DNA from 3 places in the Methylocystis sp. Uni0008 genome. Region 3 is predicted to be linked to each of the others. Evidence: predicted binding sites of a transcription regulator. Region 3 holds the regulator's gene; each other region holds the start of a gene.
The links. The regulator LexA, encoded in region 3, represses DNA repair genes until DNA is damaged. The targets are predictions, from matches to a motif close to TGTTCNNNNTGTGTTCNG.
Positions count from the first base shown of each region.

Region 1 (7,743 bases), 780 kb from region 3:
GATTCATGTTCTCGGGCATCATCGCGGAAAGAGCCGCCTCGCCAAGATAGGCGAGCCCGCGGCCTCCGGCGCTCGCCATGAACTCCGAGAAACTGCACGGCTCGTTACAGTCTTCGAGAAATTCGTGGCCGATATAGGAGTCGTCAGCGACCCGCAAATTGGCTGCTTCCGCTCGGAAAATCCGCCCCCAGGTCGTCTCCGCGGGCGTGTTCTGCTCAAGGAAGGACAGCATTTCGCGGGCGCGGGCGACGCGCTCGCGCAGCGACCCATGCGGCCCCACATGCAGCGCCAGCGCGTCGCGCAGGGTCTGTCGCAGCCGCCAACCGGGCAGAACATTGTAGCTGATGAAGGCGACGCCATTCGGCGCGAGATTCTCGCGCGCGATTCGCAGGATCGCGTCGCGCACCTGCTCGGGCACCCAGCTGTAGACGCCATGACATAGAATGTAGTCGAAGCCGCCGTCCTTGGCGCGGAGGTCCGTCAGACTCTGGCGACGCAGATTGACGTTGGAGAGTTCGAGCGCCGCGATTCGCTGCTGGCCCTCCTCGATCTGTCGCTGCGAGAGATCGACGCCAAGGAAATAGGCGTCGGGGTGACGGGCGGCGAGCGGAATGAGATTGCCCCCGGCCGCGCATCCGAGCTCCAGAACGCGCGCGCGAGAGAGGTCCGGGGCCGCCAGTTTGAAGATGCGGGCGACGGCGCCCAGCCGCGCCGGATGCGTCTGTGGAAACGGATGCGAAACATAAGGAAGGTCATCGTAGGAGGCGGCGTTGCGCGCAATCGCGGCCTGAACGGCCGTCCCGAAGTGACTGGTCATTAGCAAGTTTCCGGAGCCTGAAGGAGGTTCATTCTCCACTTGGCCCGGCCAATTTGCAATCTCGCGAGAATCGCCTCCGCCGCGCCGTTGAGAATCGGTTGTTAACGATGTTCGAACTCGAGAGGGCGCCTGTTAACGATATTCGAAGAAGACGCGCGCGCCGTGGATAGGGAAGGTAAGTCGTTCTACGGCGCCAAACTTTAGGCGAAAGCGGTTCCGCCGTTCACTTCAATCATTTGCGATTAGATGGCGCGCTCATTGCGGTTTTGCGTGCGTTTCCGCCACTGTCTCCTTTTTATCACAGCTGTCGGAAATGTGGCCAAAGCGCGCGCCAATCGGGGTGTTCATCGTTGACTGTGCATCTCCATCTAATTTTTATTCATCGGGACCACTTCTCCCGCGGCTCCGCAAAAACTCGCGGTTCGGTGCTCTTCGCAGTCCAAGGAATGGGAACTGACCTATGACCAAACTGTCTCATAAACTCATCAAGCCCAAAAATGGTTCCATCGCACTTCGCCGCGCGCTGATGGGCGGCTCCGCCGCCGTGGCGATGGGCGCGGCCTTCGTCCCGACGTCGGCGAGCGCCACTGAATGCGGAACAACCGTCGCCGGCATTTTTTCGGCCCCATTCGGGAACGATGTTGGCGCGAGCGCCACTAATACGGCGTGCGGCAATAACGCCACCACCGGAGCTAAGCAAAATACGGCTGTCGGAAAGAACACGATTGCTGGAACTGACGGTTCGAACGGGAACGTGGCGGTCGGCAGCGACATCGACGGCAACGGCACCGGCACCAAGGCCGTAGGTGGGGGATCGACGGCTATCGGCAGTGATGCCTTCGCGAACGCTAAATTCGCCACCGCGGTCGGCGCTGACGGCGGACTAAACGGTGCTTCTGGCGCCACTGCATCCGGGCTGAGAGCGTCAGCGTTTGGCGTTGACGCTGAGGCGACCGCGACTGCCAGCACCGCGGTCGGATCCGCCGCGCTCGCCACCGCCGACTTCGCGACTGCCATCGGCGGCGGCATCAGCGACCCGGCTACTGCGACCGGCGCGAACTCCACCGCCGTCGGCAATTCAACCCTCGCTCAGGGCCAAGGCTCTGCGGCGCTCGGTTCTGGCATCGCCGGCAACCTGACCAAGGCGATCGGCGACGGGTCCTTCGCCGCGGTTGGCGGCGTCGCGAACGGCACGACTTCCGTCGCGGTCGGTTCTAAATCCACGTCGACTGGAACAGATGCAATCGCCGTCGGAACGAATTCGAACGCTAACGGCGCGGGCGCTGCTGCCATCGGCAAGAATGCCAAGGCGGCGGGGACCAACGCGACCGCGTTTGGATCCAACAGCAACGCCGCCGTAGCCAATTCGACGGCGATCGGCAATAACGTGACCGCGAACGGAGCGAACTCCTTCGCAGGGGGCGCCGGTGTGACCACGAACGGAGCCGCGTCAGTTGGCATCGGCTCCAACTTCACGGTCAATGGAACAGGGTCCGTCGGAATCGGCAATCCTCTGAGCTTCGGGGCCGGCGACGGCCAGGTTTCGCTCGGCCAACTGACGTCGACCAATGGCGCCGGCTCTTTCGCGGGCGGCAATGGCAGCGCAGCCGATGGCGCGGGCGCTGTGGCTATCGGTCTTCAGCAAAAGGCGACGGGCGCGGGCGCGGTCGCCATTGGCGACCCGAACGTTGCGACCGGCGACGGCGCCGTCGCCGTCGGCAAGAATAACACTGCGACGGGGAACGGGGCGGTTGCGACTGGCCTGAACAATAACGCTCTTGCAAACGGCTCGGTGGCTTCCGGCTCCGGCAACACCGCCAACAGCACGGGCTCGGTTGCCCAAGGCAATAACAACTCCTCGACAGGAGTGGGCTCCGCTGCGATCGGCTCCAATGTGACGAGCAATGGCCTCGGCGCGGTCGGCATCGGTAACGCTTTCAATGTTACCGGCCAGGGCGCGGTAGCGATCGGCAATCCGCTCAGCACGACCGGTCTTGGCGCGGTCTCGATCGGCAATCTCAGCCAATCCACGGGCCAGGGCGCGGTTTCACTAGGCAACCAGGCCCGGGCAACCCAGAATGGCTCGATCGGCATCGGCGACGATGCGAAGGCGACTGCCGTGAACGCCATCGCGCAGGGCACCGGCTCAAGAGCTCTGGGCGCGAACGCTGTCGCCATCGGCAATAACGCTCAGGCCGGCGCCGTTGGCCCCAACGCGATTGCCGTCGGCACCAACGCGAAGGCCACCGACTCGATCGCAATCGGACTTAATTCGAACGCGTCGAACAACGGCACGGCCGTCGGCGACTTCACGACCGCGACCGGCGTTAACTCGGCTGCCTATGGTCAAGGAGCTTCGGCGACGGGCTTTAACTCGACGGCGGTCGGCACGGGCGCCACGGCTGGCTTCGCCAATTCGACGGCGCTCGGCGCTGGTGCGGTGACTAACGCCGTCAACCAGATCCAGCTCGGCACGGCGGCCAGCACCTACCAGGCGCAGGGCATCACCTCTGCGGCGAGCCTCGCCTCGCAGGTCGGTCCGACGTTGTTCACGACGACGGATGCGCAGGGTCATCTGGCAACCTCCAACTTCGGTCCGCAGGATATCGCGGGTCTGCAGGCTGGCGTCCTGGGTCTCTCGCAGAGCGTGTTTGACCTCGGCAGATCGGTGAAGCGCGGCTATGAGGGCACGGCGGTCGCCGTCGCGCTCGGGGGCGCCAGCTACCTGCCCGACAACAAGTGGTTCGCGGTCACCGGCAACTTCGGCACCTTCCGCGGCCAATACGGTCTTGCCGCTCAGGCGCAACTGCGCCTGACCGACTGGGCGGTGGTCAACGCCGGCATCGGCGCGGGTCTCAAATACGGCGGCGTCGCCGGTCGTGCGGGCGTGACCTTTGCCTGGTGATCCATGATCGTGAAGATCAGACAGATAATGCTCGCGGCCCTTGTGGCCGCGAGTTTTTTTCCGACGATGGCTTCGGCGCAGACGCCTAAGCCAGGACAGTCGAAGTCAGCGGCGCCCAAGCCCGCGGACATCGACAAGAACGGCGTGCTGATCCTGATCCGCTCGACTCTGCTCGCGCTCGATCAGGCGAACAAGACCGGCAACTATACGGTGCTGCGTGATCTCGGGGCGCCGGGCTTTCAGTCAAATACTGCTGCTCGGCTTGCAGAGGTCTTTGCGTCGCAACGCAGAGACAATCTCGATCTGTCGGGGGTCGCCGTGCTGGAGCCGCAGCTCAGCCTGCTGCCGCAAATCGAAAATGGAATGATGCATATGGCGGGATTCTTCCCTTCCGTCCCGACGCAGATCCGCTTCGAACTGCTCTATGCGCCTGTCCAGGGCCAGTGGAAGCTGTTCGGCCTCTCGGTTTCGCTGGGCTCTTCCTCGCCCACGGCGCCTCCCGAAGCGCCCGCGCAAAGCGCCCAGGAAAAGCCAAAAGGCCCGACGGGAATCCGTGGTTCCGCGCCAAAGCCTTGACGGCGCTTGGGAGGGGAGCCGCCAAGGCGCCGGGACGGTTCGCCGCCCCGGCTTTTCTTTGGCCTAGTTGGGCCAGCAGCGGCGCCCGTAGGGGCCGAGATGGAAGCCGGGCGGGCAGGGGCGTCCGAAGCGGTAGCCGCCCCATTGTCCTCCCCAGCGACAGCCGCCGTAGGGACCGCGATGTCCGTAGGGGCCGCAGCCGCCGTAAACCTGCACGATCGGCGCGTCCGCCGGCTCGCTGGGCGCGACCGGCATGGCCGCATGCGCCGGCGCAGCCAAAGCGGCCGCAAATATCAGCGCGACACCCGTTCTCAATTTCATCTCCACTCTCCTTCAAACCGGACGCGGCGCGTTGCCCGCCGCGCCCGCAGAATATCTGCGCGCAAACCAGAACGTGGCAATTGCAATCTCGCATTTAGGTTAGCCCGCGGCATCCTTTGTTCACATATTGTTCTTGCGCGCCGGCCCTGCGCCAGCTAAGCTCGCAAGCGCAATTGCCTAAAAAAATTTCTGGGGAGCGCGCTATGGCGGTGAGGGTGTCGACCGTCGCATTCGAAGGCGTCGAGGCGCGCCCCGTCGACGTTCAGGTGCAGATTTCGAGCGGCGCGGTCGTGTTCAACGTCGTTGGTCTCGCCGACAAGGCCGTCGCCGAATCGCGCGAGCGGGTGCGCGCCGCCTTGATCGGCTCCGGTCTGGCGCTGCCGGCGAAACGAATCACCGTCAATCTCGCCCCCGCCGACATGCCGAAGGAGGGGAGCCACTATGACGTGCCGATCGCGCTCGGCGTGATGGCGGCGATCGGCGCGATCCCCTCCGATGCGCTCGAAGGCTTCGTCGTGCTGGGCGAGCTCGCGCTCGACGGAACGCTGACGCCGACGGCAGGGGTTCTGCCTGCGGCGGTGGCGGCCAATGCGCGGGGGATGGGGCTGATCTGTCCGAGCGAGTGCGGCCCCGAAGCGGCCTGGGCGTCGAGCGATATGGAGGTGATCGCGCCGCGCTCGCTGATACAGCTCGTCAACCACGTCAAGGGCGCGCAGGTCCTCGCCCGGCCGCAGCCGGCGGTGCGCAGACTCGCCGCAGACCAACCCGACCTCTCGGACATCAAGGGACAGGAGAGCGCCAAGCGCGCGCTCGAAATCGCCGCCGCCGGCGGCCACAATCTTCTCATGAGCGGCCCTCCGGGCGCGGGGAAATCGATGCTCGCCGCGCGGCTGCCGTCGATTCTGCCGCCGCTGACGCCGCGGGAGCTGCTCGAAGTCTCGATGGTCCATTCGGTGGCGGGGCAGATCGCCGGAGGCGAGCTCACGGACCGGCGGCCGTTTCGCGCCCCTCACCATTCCGCCTCGATGCCGGCGCTGGTCGGCGGCGGCGCCCATGCAAAGCCGGGCGAGATTTCGCTCGCGCATCACGGGGTGCTTTTTCTCGAAGAATTGCCGGAATTTCAGCCGCAGGTTCTCGACAGCCTGCGCCAGCCGCTCGAGACCGGCGAGGTGGCGGTGTCGCGCGCCAATCACCGCGCCGTCTATCCGGCGCGCTTCCAACTCGTCGCCGCGATGAATCCCTGCCGTTGCGGCCATGCGATGGATCCGGGCTACGCCTGCAAGCGCCAGCGCAACGAGCGCTGCGTCGCGCAATATCAGGCGCGGCTGTCCGGGCCGCTGCTCGACCGGTTCGACGTGCAGATCGAAGTGCCGGCGGTGAGCGCCGCAGATCTCGTGCTGCCGCCCCCGAGCGAGGGTTCGCGCCAGGTCGCGGCTCGGGTCGCGCGCGCCCGCGAGATCCAGCGGGCGCGTTACGACGCGCTGTCCCTGCCGGGCGTCGCCGCCAACGCCGCCGCGCCGGCTGCGGTGATCGAGCGCGCGGCGAGTCTCGACGCCGCCGGCACGGCGCTGATTCGCGACGCGTCCGAGCGCTTCAGCCTCACCGCGCGCGGGTTTCACCGGGTCTTGAAGCTCGCGCGCACCATCGCCGACCTTGATGGCGCCGAGTCGGTCGGCCGCCCGCATCTTGCGGAAGCGCTTTCCTATCGTGCGGGACTTGCGCTGGGGCGCCTCGCGGCCTGATGATGGCGCATGTCCTTAGACCATATTGTGATTTTGGTCGCGGCCCAGCTCGTCATCCTGCTTCTGGCGGCGTCCATTTTTGTTGCGTCGCGTCCGCGGAGCCGCGAACAAACCGAAGCCGAACTCGAATCGCTGCGTGACGAAATCTGGGAGCTGCGGGCCGCCGCAGCCGCGCGCGACAGGGCCGAAGCCGCCAGTCTCGCCAAGTCGCGCTTTCTCGCCGCCGTCAGCCACGAATTCCGCACGCCGCTCAACGGAGTCATGGGATTGGCGCAGCTTCTCGCGATGACCAAGCTCACCGCCGAGCAGGCAAGCTATGTCGAAGCGATCGGCGACTCGAGCCGCTCGCTGTCGCAGCTCATCGACGACATTCTCGATTTCTCGAAGATCGAAGCCGGCAAATTCGAGCTGCGCCATGAGAGCTTTGCGCTGGCGCCTTTCGTTGAAAGCGTCGTCGAGCTGCTGGCGCCGCGCGCCATGGCGAAAGGGCTGGAGCTCGCCAGCGTCATTTCGCCAGACACGCCGCGCGAGATCGTCAGCGATCCGGCGCGGCTTCGGCAGGTGCTCGTCAACCTCATCGGCAACGCCGTGAAATTCACTGAACGGGGCGGCGTCGGCGTGCGCGTCGCGCGCGACGGCGCGCGGCTGCGCTTCGAGGTGCGCGACACCGGGCCGGGCGTGCCAGAGGCGGCGCGCGAAGCGATCTTCGAGGAATTCGAACAGGCTGATCCTTCCGAAAACCATCCCCAGGCGGGCACTGGCCTCGGCCTCGCCATCTCCCGTCGACTCGTCGCCAGGATGGGCGGCGCCCTCGCGCTCGTCGGCTCATCTGACAAGGGCGCCGTTTTCGCGTTCACGCTCCCGGCGCCGCGGTTCAGCGAAGCGGACGTTCCGGCGCCTCTTCGCGGCGTCAAGGCGCTCATCATCGCGCAGAGCGTTTTCGAGGCGCCCTATCTCGCCGAGAGCTTGCGCTTCGCCGGCGCGGAAGCGGAAATCGTCAAGGCTGAAGACGCCGCATCCGCGTTGCACAGCCGCCGTGACGACCCCTATGACGCCGTCATCGTCGACTGTGCGCTGGGCCCGCAAATGACCGCGCAGCTGGCGAGCGCCGCGCGCGCGGCGCAGGCGCGTAGGCTGTTCCTCCTCTTCTCGCCGTTGGAACGGCGCGCCTTCGGCGAAGATGCGTTGTGCGACTTCGACGGCTGGCTGGTGAAGCCGGTGCGGATCGCCTCGCTGATCGCCCGACTGTCGCAAGTGAGCGCGACGGCTCCGGCGCCGGAGGCGAGCGCGCCCGCGCAGGCGCTCGCGGGGGTGAACGCTCTCATCGCCGAAGACAACGACATCAATGCGCTCATTCTCACGCGTCATCTGGCGAAGCTCGG
Region 1 is NZ_CM166370.1:3,274,431-3,282,173, forward strand. It holds gene AC0X69_RS16355 (class I SAM-dependent methyltransferase) at 1-817, opposite strand, end outside; gene AC0X69_RS16360 (YadA family autotransporter adhesin) at 1,278-3,722, shown strand; gene AC0X69_RS16365 (hypothetical protein) at 3,750-4,298, shown strand; gene AC0X69_RS16370 (GCG_CRPN prefix-to-repeats domain-containing protein) at 4,362-4,619, opposite strand; gene AC0X69_RS16375 (YifB family Mg chelatase-like AAA ATPase) at 4,823-6,361, shown strand; gene AC0X69_RS16380 (ATP-binding protein) at 6,371-7,743, shown strand, end outside.
Region 1: AC0X69_RS16375 (YifB family Mg chelatase-like AAA ATPase) is a predicted target of LexA. The motif match lies at 4,737-4,754, and genes of this name have one in related genera.

Region 2 (7,743 bases), 1.9 Mb from region 3:
GTCCAGAGGCTGCACGGCGCGGAACTCGTCGTCAGCATCCATCTTGCGCTATTTGCGGTTGGCATCGCCGTCGGGTCGGGTCTTGCCGCCTTCCTGCTCAAGGGCAAGATCGTGCTGCTGCCGTCCGCCGCCGGCGCCGCGCTCGTCGCCTTCGGATCGGCCGACCTCGGCCTTGCGCTGTTCCTTTCGCCGGCGCCTGACGCATCGGCGGCGCTGCTGCCGCAAGCCTATTTCGCGCAGCCGCTCGCATGGCGCGCCGCGATCGATCTGTCGCTGCTCGCGATCGCCGGCGGCCTGATGATCGTTCCGTCCTTCGCCGCGATTCAGGCGCAGAGCGCGCCGCAACAGCGCGCGCGCACCGTCGCCGCGGTCAATGTGCAGAACGCCGCCTTCATGGCGCTGGGCGGCGTCGGCGTGGCGGGTCTGCAGAGCTTGGGCGTCTCCTTCGCCGCGCTGCTGACGGGGCTGGCCGTCGTCTCGTTCATCGCGTCGATCTGGATCGTCAAGGCGGTGGTCGTATCGCCGCTGCAGGATTTGCTGTCGATCTACTTTCGCGCCTTTTATCGGCTCGAAGCGAAAGGGCTCGAAAATTTCGACGCGGCCGGGCCCAATCCGATTGTCGCGCTCAATCATGTGAGCTTTCTCGACGCCGCCGCCATTCTCGCCGTCATGCCGAAGCAGCCGGTCTTCGCCGTCGACCGCGAGATCTCCAAGAAGTGGTGGGCGAGGATGTTTCTGAAGTTCGTCCGCGCCATTCCACTCGATCCCGCGAATCCGCTGGGCGCGCGCACGCTCATCAACGCCGTCAGAGACGGCAATCCGCTCGTCATCTTCCCGGAAGGCCGGCTCACCGTCACCGGCAGTTTGATGAAGGTCTACGACGGCGCCGGGCTGATCGCGGAGAAATCCTCCGCGATGGTCGTCCCCGTGCGCATCGACGGCGCCGAGGCGACGATGTTCTCGCGGCTGACGCGCGAACAGGCGCGCCGGCGGTGGTTCCCAAAATTCACGCTGACCGTGCTCGAACCCGTCCGGCTTGGCGTCGACGATGCGCTGAAGGGCAAGGCGCGGCGGATGGCCGCCGGCGCGGCGCTCTATCAGATCATGTCGGATCTGCTGTTTCGAACGACGAACGTCGATCGCACGCTATTTGAAGCGGTCGTCGAAGCGTCGCGCACGCATGGGCTCTCGCGCGTCGCGCTGGAAGACCCGATCGCCGGCGCGTTCAGCTATCGCAGGCTCCTCATCGCAACGCGCGCGCTCGCCGGCAAGATCGCCGCGATCGGCAATCCTGGCGACGCGATCGGACTCATGGTGCCTAACGCCAATGGCGCGGGCGTTTCCTTCCTTGCGGTCGTTTCAGCCGGGCGCACGCCGGCCATGATCAATTTCACCGCGGGCGCCGCCAACATACTCGCCGGTTGCGAGGCGGCGCAGGCGCGGACCATTCTGACGTCGCGCGGCTTCATCGAGAAAGCCAAGCTCGAAAAACTCGTCGCGGCGCTCGAAGAAAAAGTTGCGATCGTCTATCTCGAGGATCTGCGCGCGCACGTTTCCTTCGTCGACAAGCTCGACGCCTTTCGGCGCTTTCGCCGGCCCGTCGTGACGCGCAAGGCCGACGACATGGCGGCGATTCTTTTTACTTCCGGTTCGGAGGGCGCGCCAAAGGGCGTGGCGCTATCGCATAAGAACATGCTGGCCAATGCGGCGCAGGCCGCCGCGCGCATCGACTTCGGACGCACGGACAAGGTCTTCAACGTGCTGCCGATGTTTCATTCCTTCGGGTTGACGGTCGGCTTCATGCTGCCGCTCATCTCCGGCGTTCCGGTCTACCTCTATCCCTCGCCCTTGCACTACCGCATCGTGCCGGAGCTCGTTTACGGCTCGAACGCGACGATCCTTTTTGGCACCGATACTTTTCTCGCCGGCTACGCCCGCGCGGCGCACGCTTATGATTTCCGCTCGATCCGCTACGTCATCGCCGGCGCCGAGCCCGTGAAGCAATCGACGCGCGATTTGTGGATGGAAAAATTCGGCGTGCGCATCCTCGAAGGCTATGGCGTTACGGAAGCCGCGCCGGTGCTTGCGCTCAACACGCCGATCTTCAACAAGTTCGGCGCCGTCGGACGACTGATGCCGGGCGTCGAACACAGACTCGAACCTATGCCTGGCGTCGAGGGCGGCGGACGCCTCCTTGTGCGCGGACCCAATGTCATGATGGGCTATCTGAAAGTGGACAAGCCCGGCGTGGTGCAGCCGCCGGAGAACGGCTGGCACGACACCGGCGACATCGTCACGATCGATGCGCAGGGTTATGTGACGATCAAGGGCCGCGCCAAGCGGTTCGCCAAGATCGGCGGCGAGATGGTCTCGCTCGCGGCGATCGAACAGCTCGCGGCGGAACTTTGGCCCGGCGCGCTCTCGGCGGCCGCAACGGAGATCGACCCGCGCAAAGGCGAGAGAATCATTCTCATCACCCAGCACAAGGACGCGACGCGCGCGGATTTCCAAGCTTATGCGAAATCGAAAGGCGCCGCCGATCTGATGATCCCCACGGAAATCCTGGTTGTCGAACAGGTGCCGCTGCTCGGTTCCGGCAAGATCGACTTTGCGGCCGTGACCAAACTCGTGCGCGAGCGCGGCCGCTATATTCTGTCCACTCCGCGGCTGCCGAACGGCCTGCACGGGCGCATCGACGGCAGCGCCACGATATCGGCGTGAACGGCTTTGTCGTGTAAGCTAAGGCCTCTCATCGTGCGAAGCGCTTGGCAATTCGCGTCACCCGAGGCCCCTATCCTGAGGAGCCCTCAAAGAGGGCGTCTCGAAGGACGAGGGCCGAAGACGAATGCCTGAGATGTCTGCGTCTGCGGACGCGCTCTACGTCCAAAACGGCGCCAGTTTCTTCAGCCGTTTTTCGCTCTTTCTTGCATGCGCGACGCCTTGCTGCGCCGCATGCGCGAACCAGCCGCGGATAAATCCGGAGGCGCGGGCGGCGTCAGGATGTTCGGCGTCGACGCGGTCGAGCAGCACGTTCGCCACCTCCATATCGTTGAAGACGCCCAACTGGTCCTGCATGTCGCCGAGCGCATGCAGATAGGCGCGCGCGGCCTTGCGATCGTCAAAGAGGCTTTCGAAAAATTCCGCGCCATAGCGCGCCTTTTTCAGCGCGATGCGGACCCGGTGCCGGTCTTCGGCCGAGAGCTGCGCGAAGTTCTTGCTCTTCTTCAAGAGCCGCTTGCGCAGGCGGGTGAGCGCGCGCGCGGCGAAAGCGCAGGCCGAGCCCGGTTCGCGCATCTGCGGCGCGATCTCCCAATCTCGCCGCGCGATCGTCAGGCGCAGGTCTTCGACGAACTGCGACGTTTCTTTCGACGACAGCTTGTCATGCGCGGCGCCGTAGGTCTTTTCCCGAAACGATTTGATCGCATCGGTCAGCGCATGAAAGCTCGGGTCGTCGCCGAGCGCCTCGCCCGGGCCGGCTTTGATCGTCGCGCTAAAGACGTCCCAGTCGCGCGCGTCGCCGAGAACGGAAGCGATGGTTTTGGCGCGCTCGCGCGCGTCCTCGAGCGCCGGCCCGGCGAGGGAGGGCTGCAACAGTCCGATCGCCGCCCGCAGTCGGCGCAGGGCGACCCGCATCTGATGCACGCTTTCCGGCGCGCTCGATGTTTGAAGAAGCGGGATATTGGCGAGAAAATGCTCGAGCGAGGCGGAGAAAATGGCCGCGGCGGCGTCCTCGAGCGCATCATCCTGCGAAAGCTCGATCGCTTTCGCCTTGATCGCCGCCGGCGCGTCGGCGGAATCGGTCTCCCCCGCGCCATGGGGCGCGCTTGCATTCGCTGGTTCGGTCGAACGCTCCATAAGACGCTCTACGGCAGGTTTATCGCACACATAGGATTCGGCGCGCGCGGCGCAACATTATGCGCGCCGCCTCCGGTCCCTCAAGCTCTTGATTAATACGTCCGCGCTTGCTTTATCGCGGCGCAACATCTTTCTCGGGAGCTGCGCCTTATGTCGACTTGGCCAAACTACGGCAAAATCACTGGTCCGATCGTGCTGATCGGCTTCGGCTCCATCGGCCGAGGCATTTTGCCGCTGATCGAGCGCCACTTCGATTTCGACAAGTCGCGCTTCACCGTCATCGACCCGGTCGATACGCATCGCCGTCTGCTCGACGAGCGCGGCATCGCGTTTTTAAAGACAAGCCTCACCCCCGAAAACTACCGTGAGGTTTTGACGCCGCTGCTGACCAAGGGCGATGGCCAGGCGTTCGTCGTCAATCTCTCCGTCGACGTTTCGTCGCTCGCGATCATGAAGCTCGCGCGGGAGCTGAAGGCGCTTTACGTCGACACCGTCATCGAGCCCTGGCCGGGCTTCTATTTCGACAAGAGCATGGGCAATGAGGCGCGCACCAATTACGCTCTGCGCGAGACGGTGCTCGATGAGCGGCGCAAGAATCCGGGCGGCTCGACCGCCGTCTCCTGCGTCGGCGCCAATCCCGGCATGGTGTCCTGGTTCGTCAAGCAGGCGCTCGTCGATATCGCGCGAGACACGGGCGCGCTCGACAAGGAGCCCAGCACCCGCGCCGAATGGGGCGCGCTCGCGCAGAAGCTCGGCGTCAAGGGCATCCATATCGCCGAACGCGACACGCAGCGCGCGCGCGATCCGAAGCCGCGCAACGTCTTCGTCAACACCTGGTCGGTCGAAGGCTTCGTCTCCGAGGGCATGCAGCCCGCCGAACTCGGCTGGGGGACGCATGAGAAGGGCCTGCCCGACATTGGCCGCACGCATCCGACGGGCTGCGGCGCGGCGATCTATCTGCTCTCGCCCGGCGCCAACACCCGCGTGCGCTCATGGTGCCCGACGCCCGGCGCGCAATATGGCTTTCTCGTCACGCATAATGAGTCGATATCGATCGCCGATTTCCTGACGGTGCGCGACGGCTCGGGACAGGCGATCTATCGTCCAACCTGTCACTACGCCTATCATCCCGCCGACGACGCGGTGCTGTCGCTGCATGAACTGTTCGGCGCCGCCGGCAAGATGCAGGAGAGCTGGAAAATTCTCGACGAGCATGAAATCGTCGACGGCATCGACGAACTCGGCGTGCTGCTCTACGGCCACGCGAAGAACGCCTATTGGTTCGGATCGCAACTTTCGATCGAGGAGACTCGCGACCTCGCGCCGTATCAGAACGCGACGGGGCTTCAGGTGTCGTCCGCCGCGCTCGCCGGCATGGTCTGGGCGCTCGAAAACCCGGAGGCCGGCATCGTCGAGGCCGACGAGGTCGACTACAAGCGCTGCCTCGACGTGCAGCTGCCTTATCTCGGCCCGGTGAAGGGCTATTACAGTGAGTGGACGCCGCTGGACGGTCGTCCGGGGCTGTTCCCGGAAGACATCGACCAGGACGACCCCTGGCAGTTCAAGAATTTTCTGGTGCGCTGAGCGCGCAACAGATGGATTGAGGGGAGGCGCGCCGCCGAAAGCCGGCGCGCCTTTTCCGTTCAGCAGCCGCACTTGCATGGCGCGCATGTTCTCTATATGTTCTTAGCCAGGTTTCCGCCATGGCGCGACGGCGACGCTCGCGACGGCGGCGGCAAAGGTTGGCGAACATGGGGCGTGCGGTTCAATCGGTAAGGGAGACGACGGGCGCGCCGCCGGGCGACCCGGCTTCCTTCGTCGAGGCGGAGCGCCGGCGCGGGCGCGGGACTCTGTCGAAGCGCAGCGGCCGCTTCGAGAAGGAGACGCGCGAAGAAACCGACGACGGCTGGGGGTCGCTGGAGAGCCTCGAAGCGCTCAAGACCAATTTCCACGTCGAGAAGCCGCGCACGATCATCACCAGGAACGATTCGCCCGACATTTCCTTCGATCGTTCGATCAATCCCTATCGCGGCTGCGAGCATGGCTGCGTCTATTGTTTCGCGCGCCCGACGCACGCCTATATGGGCTTTTCGCCCGGCCTCGATTTCGAGACCGAGATCTTCGTCAAGGAGGGCGCCGCGCAGCTTCTCGAACGCGAATTGTCGGCCCCGGGCTATGCGCCGAAGACGATCGCCATCGGCACCAACACCGACCCCTATCAGCCTGCGGAGAAGAGCCATCGCGTGATGCGCTCGATCCTTGAAGTGCTGGCGCGCGCCAATCATCCGGTCGGCATCGTGACGAAGTCGGCGCTCGTATTGCGCGATCTCGATCTACTCGCGCCCATGGCGGCCAAGGGCCTGGCGAAGGTCGCGATCTCCGTGACGACGCTCGACCGCAAGCTTGCGCGCCTCATGGAGCCGCGCGCCGCCACACCTGAGCTGCGGCTCGAGGCGCTAGAAAGGCTTAGCGCCGCCGGAGTGCCGACCGCGGTGATGACGGCGCCGATCATTCCCGCCATCAATGATGACGAGATCGAGCGGATTTTGACGCGGGCGCATGCGGCGGGCGCGCGCGAGGCCGGCTATGTGCTGCTGCGCCTGCCGCTCGAATTGCGCGACCTCTTCACCGAATGGCTCCTCGCGCATTTTCCTGACAGGGCGCGCCGCGCCCTGGCGCTCGTTCGTTCGACCCGCGACGGCAAGCTTTATGACTCCGCTTTCGGAACCCGCATGAAAGGCGAAGGCCCCTACGCCTGGATGATCGGCCGGCGCTTCGAACTCGCCGCAGCCCGGCGCGGCTTCGCGCAGAAAGCGAAGCTGCGGACGGATCTTTTCGAGCCGCCGCGCCGCGCGCCGCAACAGCTCAGCCTGTTCTGACCAAATTTTTGGGCGCTCGTCTCCCGCCCGACCGTCCGACCCGGCTGATTTTTCTTTGGAACGCCGCCGCAGGCGACGTCCTTCGGCTTGCCAGCGGCGGGCTCTCCGAGCTTTATTCGCGAGCGGCTCCTGCGCCCCATGACGCGCCAGGATCGCGCGCGATCGGGCGGGGGGAGCGTTTGGTGACGGTCAGCGGGCCCACTTTCCGGCTGGAGGGACAGCTGCGCCGGCAGGGCGTCTGGCCGATCGCCGGCGTCGATGAAGTGGGACGCGGGCCGCTCGCCGGACCGGTCGCGGCCGCGGCGGTGATTCTCGACCCCGACCGGCGGCCGCGCGGGCTCGACGATTCGAAGGCGCTCAACCAGGCGCAGCGCGAGGAGGCGTTCGAGCGGATCATGGCCAGCGCGCTCGCGGTCAGCGTCGCTTTCGTCACAGCCGCCGAAATCGACCGCATCAATATCCGGCAGGCGTCGCTCGCGGCCATGGCGCGCGCCGTGGCGGGTCTTACCCACGCGCCCGCCTATCTTCTCGTCGACGGCAACGACAGGCCGCCGGTCAGTTGCCCCTGCCGTTTGATCGTCAAGGGCGACGCCACCGCGCTCTCCATCGCCGCAGCGTCGATCGTCGCCAAGGTCGCGCGCGACGCCATGATGCGGCGTCTGGCCGCCCATTATCCGCAATATGGCTTCGAGACCAACGTCGGCTACGCCGCGCCGCGCCACCTCGAAGCGCTGGCGCTGCATGGCGCGAGCCCGGCGCACCGGGTCAGCTTTGCGCCATGCTCGAGGCCAGCCGAAATGCTCCAGATTGGCGCGCTGGACGCGTCACTGTCGCCGGCGAAGACGCCTGACCAGGACGCATAATTTGGATTAAGGCGGTCCGGTTGATTTCGGCGCTCGAAACGAGCGTCGAGAATGGCTGCAAGCTGCTCGACCAATATGGCGCGAACGCGCGGGAGCAACGCCGTCAACTATTCGCTAACCTTTTTATTTCCTTAAGACTTCCGTTC
Region 2 is NZ_CM166370.1:2,192,235-2,199,977, reverse strand. It holds gene AC0X69_RS10970 (acyl-[ACP]--phospholipid O-acyltransferase) at 1-2,721, shown strand, start outside; gene AC0X69_RS10965 (CHAD domain-containing protein) at 2,878-3,855, opposite strand; gene AC0X69_RS10960 (homospermidine synthase) at 4,006-5,439, shown strand; gene AC0X69_RS10955 (PA0069 family radical SAM protein) at 5,607-6,734, shown strand; gene rnhB (ribonuclease HII) at 6,914-7,597, shown strand.
Region 2: AC0X69_RS10955 (PA0069 family radical SAM protein) is a predicted target of LexA. The motif match lies at 5,526-5,543, and genes of this name have one in related genera.

Region 3 (7,743 bases):
AATGCGTTCGATCTGATCGTCACTGTGGCGCTTGGTTCAACCTTGTCAGCGGCGATACTCAACAATCAGGTGGACGCCTCCAAAAACCTCTGGCCAAATCGGCGTTGAGTTGATTCACTTGGTCATGTCGCAAGGGGATCGCGGCCATGGCGAAGGGAACGCCCGGATTTTTTGATGTCGACGAACGGCTGGCTGAGCTGTCGGCGAAGGGCGACGATCTGGAGCGCGTGAAGGCGCTTGTCGATTTCGAGATGTTCCGGGCGGCGCTGGAGGCGGCAGTCCCGCGGGCCGACCGCTCCAAGGGCGGGCGTCCGCCATTTGATCATGTATTCATGTTCAAGGTGCTGATCCTGCAAGCAATGCATTCTCTGTCGGACGAGCGCTGCGAATATCTGATCAAGGACCGCCTGTCGTTCATGCGCTTTCTCGGATTGGGTTTGGCCGACGCGGTTCCCGACGCCAATACGATCTGGACGTTCCGCGAGGCGCTGAAGAAGGCAAATGCGGCCGACCGCTTGTTCGAGCAGTTCGACGCAGCGCTGCGCGAGGCCGGCTTTCTCGCGATGTCGGGCCAGATCGTCGACGCCACGATTGTCGCCGCGCCCAAGCAGCGCAATACGAACGGCGAGAAGCAGGCGATCAAGGACGGCCGCATTCCAGAGGGCTGGAAGGACAAGCCGGCGAAGCTCGCACAGAAAGATCGCGATGCGCGTTGGACGGTCAAATATACGAAAGCCAAAGTGCGGGAGGAGGACGGCTCTGTTCCGCCGGTCGATCTCGCCATCCCCGCATTCGGATACAAGAACCATGTGTCGATCGACCGGGCGCATGGGCTGATCCGCAAATGGACGGCGACGCACGCTGCCGCGCATGACGGCGCGCGGCTGGAGGATGTGCTCGACAAAACCAACACGGCGAGCGAGGTCTATGCGGACACGGCGTATCGCTCGGCGAAGAATGAAGCGATGCTGTCGCGGCGCGGCTTCGTCTCGCGCATTCATCGCAAGAAGCCCAAGGGCAAGCCGATGCCGGAGCGAACGCGCATCGCCAATGCGCAGAAGTCGAAAGTGCGCAGCGCCGTCGAACATGTGTTCGCGCATCAGAAAGGGCTGATGGGCCTGTTCGTGCGAACAATCGGCCTGGCGCGGGCGCGGCTCAAGATCGGGCTCGCCAATCTCGCCTACAACATGCGCCGCTTCGTCTGGCTGCGCGAGAGAGGGGCGCCTGCGTAGCAAAATTAGCGGCAAAGACGGCGCCGCTCACCGGGCGACGCCGCTTTCGAAGCCCATGAACCGATTCTCCCCGGAAGGATGGCCTCGAGCCGCCTCACGCCCAACACCCAGTCACGAAAAGCCAGGTTATTGGAGGTGCCCAGGTTTCGCTTGTCGAATGCGCGCTCGCCTTGGCGCTGCTGTGCGCGCTTCAATATGTCGTGACCTTCACCTCGGTGCGCTCGAGATTGTTCGCCAATCTGGTGAAATCCGAGCCCGCTCTGCTTTATTTCGAGGGCCGCTTCCTTCCTGAAGCGTTGCGGCGCGAGCGCGTCACCGAAGACGAAACGCTGGCGGCGATGCGCAGCCAGGGCGTCTCCGATCTCGACCGCGTCAAGGCGGTCGTGCTCGAAACCGACGGCAGCCTCAGCGTCGTGCAGGACAAAGGCGAAGGGCTGGATACGCTGCGGAACGTTAGGGGTCTGCCCGCCGGCGATTAATTTGGCGGGGTCGCCCCGTGCTCATTGGATTCGGCGATTTGGAATTTGGACGACGCGGCCTACGAAGCGCGGCCGCCGGCTGCCCCGGATAATGAAGCAACTAAAACCAATTTACGATTTTGGCTTTCTCGACAGCAGCCATAGCGCGGAGATGAAAAATCCCTTGGTAAGCGGGAGCAGCAGCAGGGCGAGCGCAATCGTAATCGGCAGCACGATCGACATTTCGATCGCGTAGGAGAAACGTCCGCTGCTCTCCAAAGTGAAGAGAAGCGACACGACGATGATCGTCACGACGCCGACGGTGAGCCACGCCGGGCCGTCGTCCGCCTCGAGGCCCGCAAAGCTTTCCCCGCAATGCGCACAAGAATCGCGCGGCTTAAGGTAGCTCGAGAACAATTTGCCCACGCCGCAGTTTGGGCATCTTCGCGTAACGCCGCGAAACAAGGACATACGCGGCGATGGATCGCTCTTCATTGACGCCAAACCAGATGACGGCGATGGCCGCTACTGCGTGCAGTCGCATTGCGGCGTGAATCTCGCCGTGAGGACAGGAATAGTTGTTTGTCGCGCCGGCGGCAACGTCGAACGGCGAGGTCAGGGACCGCAGGTCGGCGCAAGATAGCCTAGGCAAGCAGCCCAAGCAGGACAACCGCGGCGCAAGACAGCGGCCGTGATCGGCGTTAAGCTCTCCCTGCATTTGAGCGGGGTCGAGCATTTCTTGAACGACATTTCGCGCACGGCTGAGAGGGATGAGGGCGGCCGCGATCTGCCATCGCGCTTCTTTCCAAGCCGCGTTGCAGGACTTGCGGAGGCGCTAAGCGCGGCGCTCGAGCAGGAACGGGCGCTGCGGCGTCCATTTCTCTGGTTGGTCGTGGCGTCTGGCGGCGGCGTCGTGCTCTATTTTTCCGCCGAGCGCGAGCCCTCGTTGGCGATTTGCCTCTGCGCGCTCGCCGCTTTGGCGACATTGGCCGCGCTCACGCGCCGACATGCGCGCGCGCATGCGCTGTTTCTGGCGCTCGCGTTCTTCGCCGGCGGTTTCGCGTCAGGCGCCTGGCGGACGGCGCGGGTCGCCGCGCCGATCGTGCCGCGCGTTGGCGTCGGCGAGCTGACGGGCTTCGTCGAGGAGGTGGATCTGCGGCGCGCGGGGGCGCGCTTCATTTTGCGCGTCGCGAGCGCCGAAGGCTTCCCGGACGACGTCGTTCCCGCCCGCGTGCGGCTGACCACCCGCGGCGATCCGAACTTCTCCGCCGGCGATTTTCTCGCCTTCAAGGCGCGGCTGATGCCGCCGGCGCGGGCGGCGCTTCCCGGCGGCTATGATTTCGCGCGCGACGCCTTCTTTGCCCGCATCGGCGGCGTCGGCAACGCGCTGGGGCGTATCGAGACGATGCCGCCGCCCGAGCCGGCGCCTTTTTCGCTGCGCTTTTACGCGCGCGTCGATCAGGCGCGCAACGCGCTGGCGATGCGGGTCTATCGAATCATCGAAGGCGACGCCGGCGCGATCGCCGCCGCGATGGTGACCGGCAAGCGCGACCTCTTATCGGAAGACGCCAGGAGCCTCATCCGCCGCGCCGGCATCTTTCACATCATCACCATTTCCGGCGTTCAGATGACGCTCGTCGCGGGCATATTCTTCGTCGGCTTTCGCCATCTCCTGGCAACCTCGCAAACCCTGGCGCTCAATTATCCGATCAAGAAGTGGGCCGCGGCGCTCGCCATGGTCGGCGCCATTCTCTACGACATCGGCACGGGCTCGCGCGTCGGCACCGAGCGCGCGCTCGTCATGACTCTGATCATGCTGGCGGCGGTTCTGTTCGACCGCCCGTCGCTATCGATGCGCAATCTCGCGCTTGCCGCGCTCGTCATCATCGCCTTCGAGCCGGAGGCGCTGCTCGGCGCAAGCTTTCAGCTCTCCTTCGCCGCCGTAGCGGCGTTGATCGCAGTCTACGAATGGCGGGGCGAATATCTCGCGAAGCGCCGCATCGACGACCGCGCGCCGCAAGGATGGTGGGGCGCGCTGCGCGAAAGCGCCCTCGAACGTCTATTGCACGGACCGGGCGCCGCGATCTTCGCGACGCTCTGCGCGACCTCGGCGACGGCGTCATTCATGGCGAATGATTTTCATGAGCTCAGCCCCTATGTGCTGATCGGCAATCCGCTGACGCTCGCGATCATCGAATTCTTTGCCGTTCCCTGCGCGCTGGTCGGCGCCGCGCTTCACCCGTTCGGCCTCGACGGTTTCATCTGGCGCTATCTCAAGATGGGCATCGATCTCGTGACCTATCTCGCGGGGCTCATCGCCAGCGCGCCCGGCGCGAGCCTGCCGGTCAAAGCCTTCGCGCCCTGGGCGATCCTCTTCCTTTCTCTCGCGGTGCTCTCGCTCGTGTTGTGGCGGACCTGGGCGTGGCGCGCCCTGGCGATCCCTCTCGCCCTTATCGGATTGATGGGGGCAAGGAACGGCGCGCCCTTTGATCTTGCCGTGCCGGCGACGGGCGAATCGGCGGCGCTGCGCCTGCCGTCCGGCCAGCTCGCCGTTATGGGTCAGAGAGCCAGCATTTTCGCCGCCGAACAATGGCTGAGGGCGGACGGCGACGCGCGGTCAGCTTCAGACGCGAAGAGCGGCGTCGCTTGCGACGACAGCGGCTGCGTGGCGAAGGCGATCGACGGCCGCTTTGTGGCGCTTGTCGCCGGGCGCAGCGCGTTCCTCGAGGATTGCGCGCGCGCCGCCGTCGTCATCACGCCGCTTTACGCGCCGCTTGGCTGCGCGGCGCCGATCGTGATCGATCGCCGCAGGTTGAGCGAAACCGGCGCGGTGGCGTTGCGGTTCGTCGGTGACGCGGTCGAATGGACGAGCGCGCGCGCCGTCGACGAGGATCGGCCATGGTCGCCTGCGCCGCGCGAGCGCCGCAAGCCGGGATTTGCGGCGCCGCTCAGCGACGAAGAGCGCAATGAGGAAGACGCGCGCGCGATGGAGCCGCTCGAATGAAGAGCAACGCCGCCATTCTTGGTGTCATTCCCGGCAGGCCGAAGGCCTGACCGGGAATCCAGAGCGATGTCATGAATGATGAAGCTGTCCTGGATTCCCGATCGCGCTCTGCGCGCGTCGAGGATGACATTCATCGCGCGGATGCGTACCGCTAATATTTCCGCAATAGGCTGATGAGCTTGCCCTGAATGCGCACGCGATCGGGGCCGAAGATCCGGGTTTCGTAAGCGGGGTTCGCCGCCTCCAGGGCGATAGACGCGCCGCGCTTACGCAGGCGCTTCAGCGTGGCTTCCTCATCGTCGATCAGCGCCACGACGATATCGCCGGTGTCGGCGTTGTCCTGCTTGCGGATGACGACAGTATCGCCGTCGAGGATCCCCGCCTCGATCATCGAATCGCCGCGCACTTCGAGCGCGAAGTGCTCGCCGCTCGTGAGCAGATCGGGCGGCAGGCTGATCGTGTGGCTGCGATTCTGGATGGCGGAGATCGGCGTGCCGGCGGCGATGCGTCCCATCACCGGAATCGCGACCTGCTGATCGATTGCGTCGTCGAAACGCTCGCTTAGCGGCCGGATGCGGCCGAGATTTCCTTCGATGACCGACGGCGAGAACTTGCCCCCGCGCGCGCCGGCGGCCCGCGGCGTCGCGGATTCCGGCAGGCGCAGAACTTCGAGCGCGCGCGCGCGATTGGGCAGGCGGCGGATGAAGCCGCGTTCCTCGAGCGCAAGAATGAGCCGATGAATGCCGGACTTCGACCGCAGGTCGAGCGCGTCCTTCATCTCGTCGAAGGAGGGCGGCACGCCCGATTCCTTCAAACGTTCATGGATGAAACGCAAAAGATCGTTTTGTTTCTTGGTCAGCATCGCCGCACCGCCCCGCAAGCCGAATCGTTGATCTTGGCTGAGCCGCAGCTTTTGGCTCGATAACCTAAACAAATCATGAACAGAACGATATACGTTCGCACTGCGTTCCGCAAGCGATATGTTCACGCTTTGGTTAAGCGATCAAGGCGGCGAACTATGTTCGCGTCGCGTCGCGCGTGTTAGACGGGCCATCCAGCCAGATCCAGCTCACAAAACGAGGAATTCCCGGCGCTCATGTCACAGGTCGTCACCCGCTTCGCTCCGTCGCCCACCGGCTTTCTGCATATCGGCGGGGCGCGCACGGCGCTCTTCAATTGGCTCTACGCCAAAAGGCGCGGCGGCCGGATGATGCTGCGAATCGAAGACACGGACCGCGAGCGCTCCACGAAAGAGGCTATCGACGCGATCATCGACGGGCTCAAATGGCTTGGGCTCGAATGGGATGGGGACATCGTCTACCAGTCCACGCGCGCGGCGCGCCATGCCGAGGTCGCCGAAGAGCTGCTGGCGCAGGGCAAGGCCTATCGCTGCTACGCCACGGCGCAGGAGCTGGAGGAGATGCGCGAGAAGGCGAGGGCCGAAAAGCGTCCCTGGCGCTACGACGGCCGCTGGCGGGATCGCGACCCCTCGGAGGCGCCCGCCGGCGTTCCCTATGTCGTGCGTATCAAGGCGCCTCAGGACGGCGAGACGATCGTCGAGGACGCCGTGCAGGGACGCGTCGTCTTCCAGAACAAGGATCTCGACGACTTTATTTTGCTGCGCTCGGACGGGGCGCCCACCTATATGCTCGCCGTCGTCGTGGATGACCACGACATGGGCGTCACGCAGATCATCCGCGGCGACGATCATCTGACCAACGCCGCGCGACAGACACATATCTATGAGGCGCTGGGCTGGGCCGCGCCGGCTTTCGCCCATATTCCGCTGATCCACGGACCGGACGGCGCCAAGCTTTCGAAGCGCCACGGCGCGCTCGGCGTCGACGCCTATCGCGCGATGGGCTATCTGCCCGCGGCGCTGCGCAATTACCTCGTTCGACTGGGATGGTCGCAGGGCGACAAGGAGTTCTTCACGCCGCAGGAGATGATCGACTCCTTCGATCTCGCGCAGGTGCATCGTTCGCCGGCGCGGTTCGATTTCGCCAAGCTCGAAAATATGAACGGTCACTATCTGCGCGACTCGAGCGACGACGAATTGTTCGATTTGCTTATCGCGACACTTCCTTATCTCGAGGGCGGCCAGGCGATCGCAGATGCGCTCGACGACCGCAAGCGCGCGCAGTTGCGCGCGGCGTTGCCGGGGCTGAAGGCGCGCGCGAAAACCTTGAACGAACTTGTCGACGGCGCCGGTTTTCTCTTTGCGCATCGTCCGCTGCCGCTCGACGCCAAGGCCGCGCAGCTGCTTTCGTCGGAGGCGCGCGCGCGGCTTGCGACGCTCGTCGAGAAGCTCGCGATTCTGCCGAACTGGACGGCCGCGACGACAGAGGCCGTCGTGCGCGATCTCGCCACGGCGCTTGGCGTCAAACTCGGCGATCTCGCGCAGCCGTTGCGCGCCGCGCTCACGGGCCGCGCGACTTCGCCCGGAATTTTCGACGTGCTGGAAATTCTCGGACGTGAGGAAAGTCTTGCGCGCATTTCCGATCAGGCCGCCGCAGGATAGCCCTGCGCCTCGCGCGCGCGTCGAAGTTCCTGACGCGATTTTCGGCGCCGCGCCGATTTTCGCGCCGCCGACTCTCATCGCTTCGCGCGCTCCGCGCGCAAAACGCTGGCGCGCGCTTGACAGGCTTGGCCGTTGATATAGCTTTTTGCGCCGCATAAGAAACCGATTGCAGCGCATCGGCGTGCGAAGGACGGCGACGTATCGCGAAGGCGACGCAATTCGTGCATAGCGTTCGCGCGCGTCGCTCCGCGATCCGGCTCGTCGCGGGCGGGGGGCGCTTGTAAAGAGGAGCGGGCATGCCGGAGAAGAACGGTATCTTCACCATCGGCGATAAATCGATCGATTTGCCGATCAAGGACGGAACTCTGGGGCCGTCCGTTGCGGATATCCGCAATCTCTACGCCGAAACCGACATGTTCACCTTCGATCCGGGATTCACGTCCACCGCGTCTTGCGAATCGAAGATCACATTCATCGACGGCGACGCGGGCGTTCTGCTCTATCGCGGCTATCCGATCGAACAGCTCG
Region 3 is NZ_CM166370.1:35,129-42,871, forward strand. It holds partial or broken gene AC0X69_RS00190 (DUF421 domain-containing protein) at 1-72, shown strand, start outside; gene AC0X69_RS00195 (transposase) at 147-1,232, shown strand; gene AC0X69_RS00200 (DUF421 domain-containing protein) at 1,403-1,711, shown strand; gene AC0X69_RS00205 (DUF983 domain-containing protein) at 1,823-2,107, opposite strand; gene AC0X69_RS00210 (ComEC/Rec2 family competence protein) at 2,430-4,694, shown strand; gene lexA (transcriptional repressor LexA) at 4,846-5,556, opposite strand; gene gltX (glutamate--tRNA ligase) at 5,791-7,215, shown strand; gene AC0X69_RS00225 (citrate synthase) at 7,512-7,743, shown strand, end outside.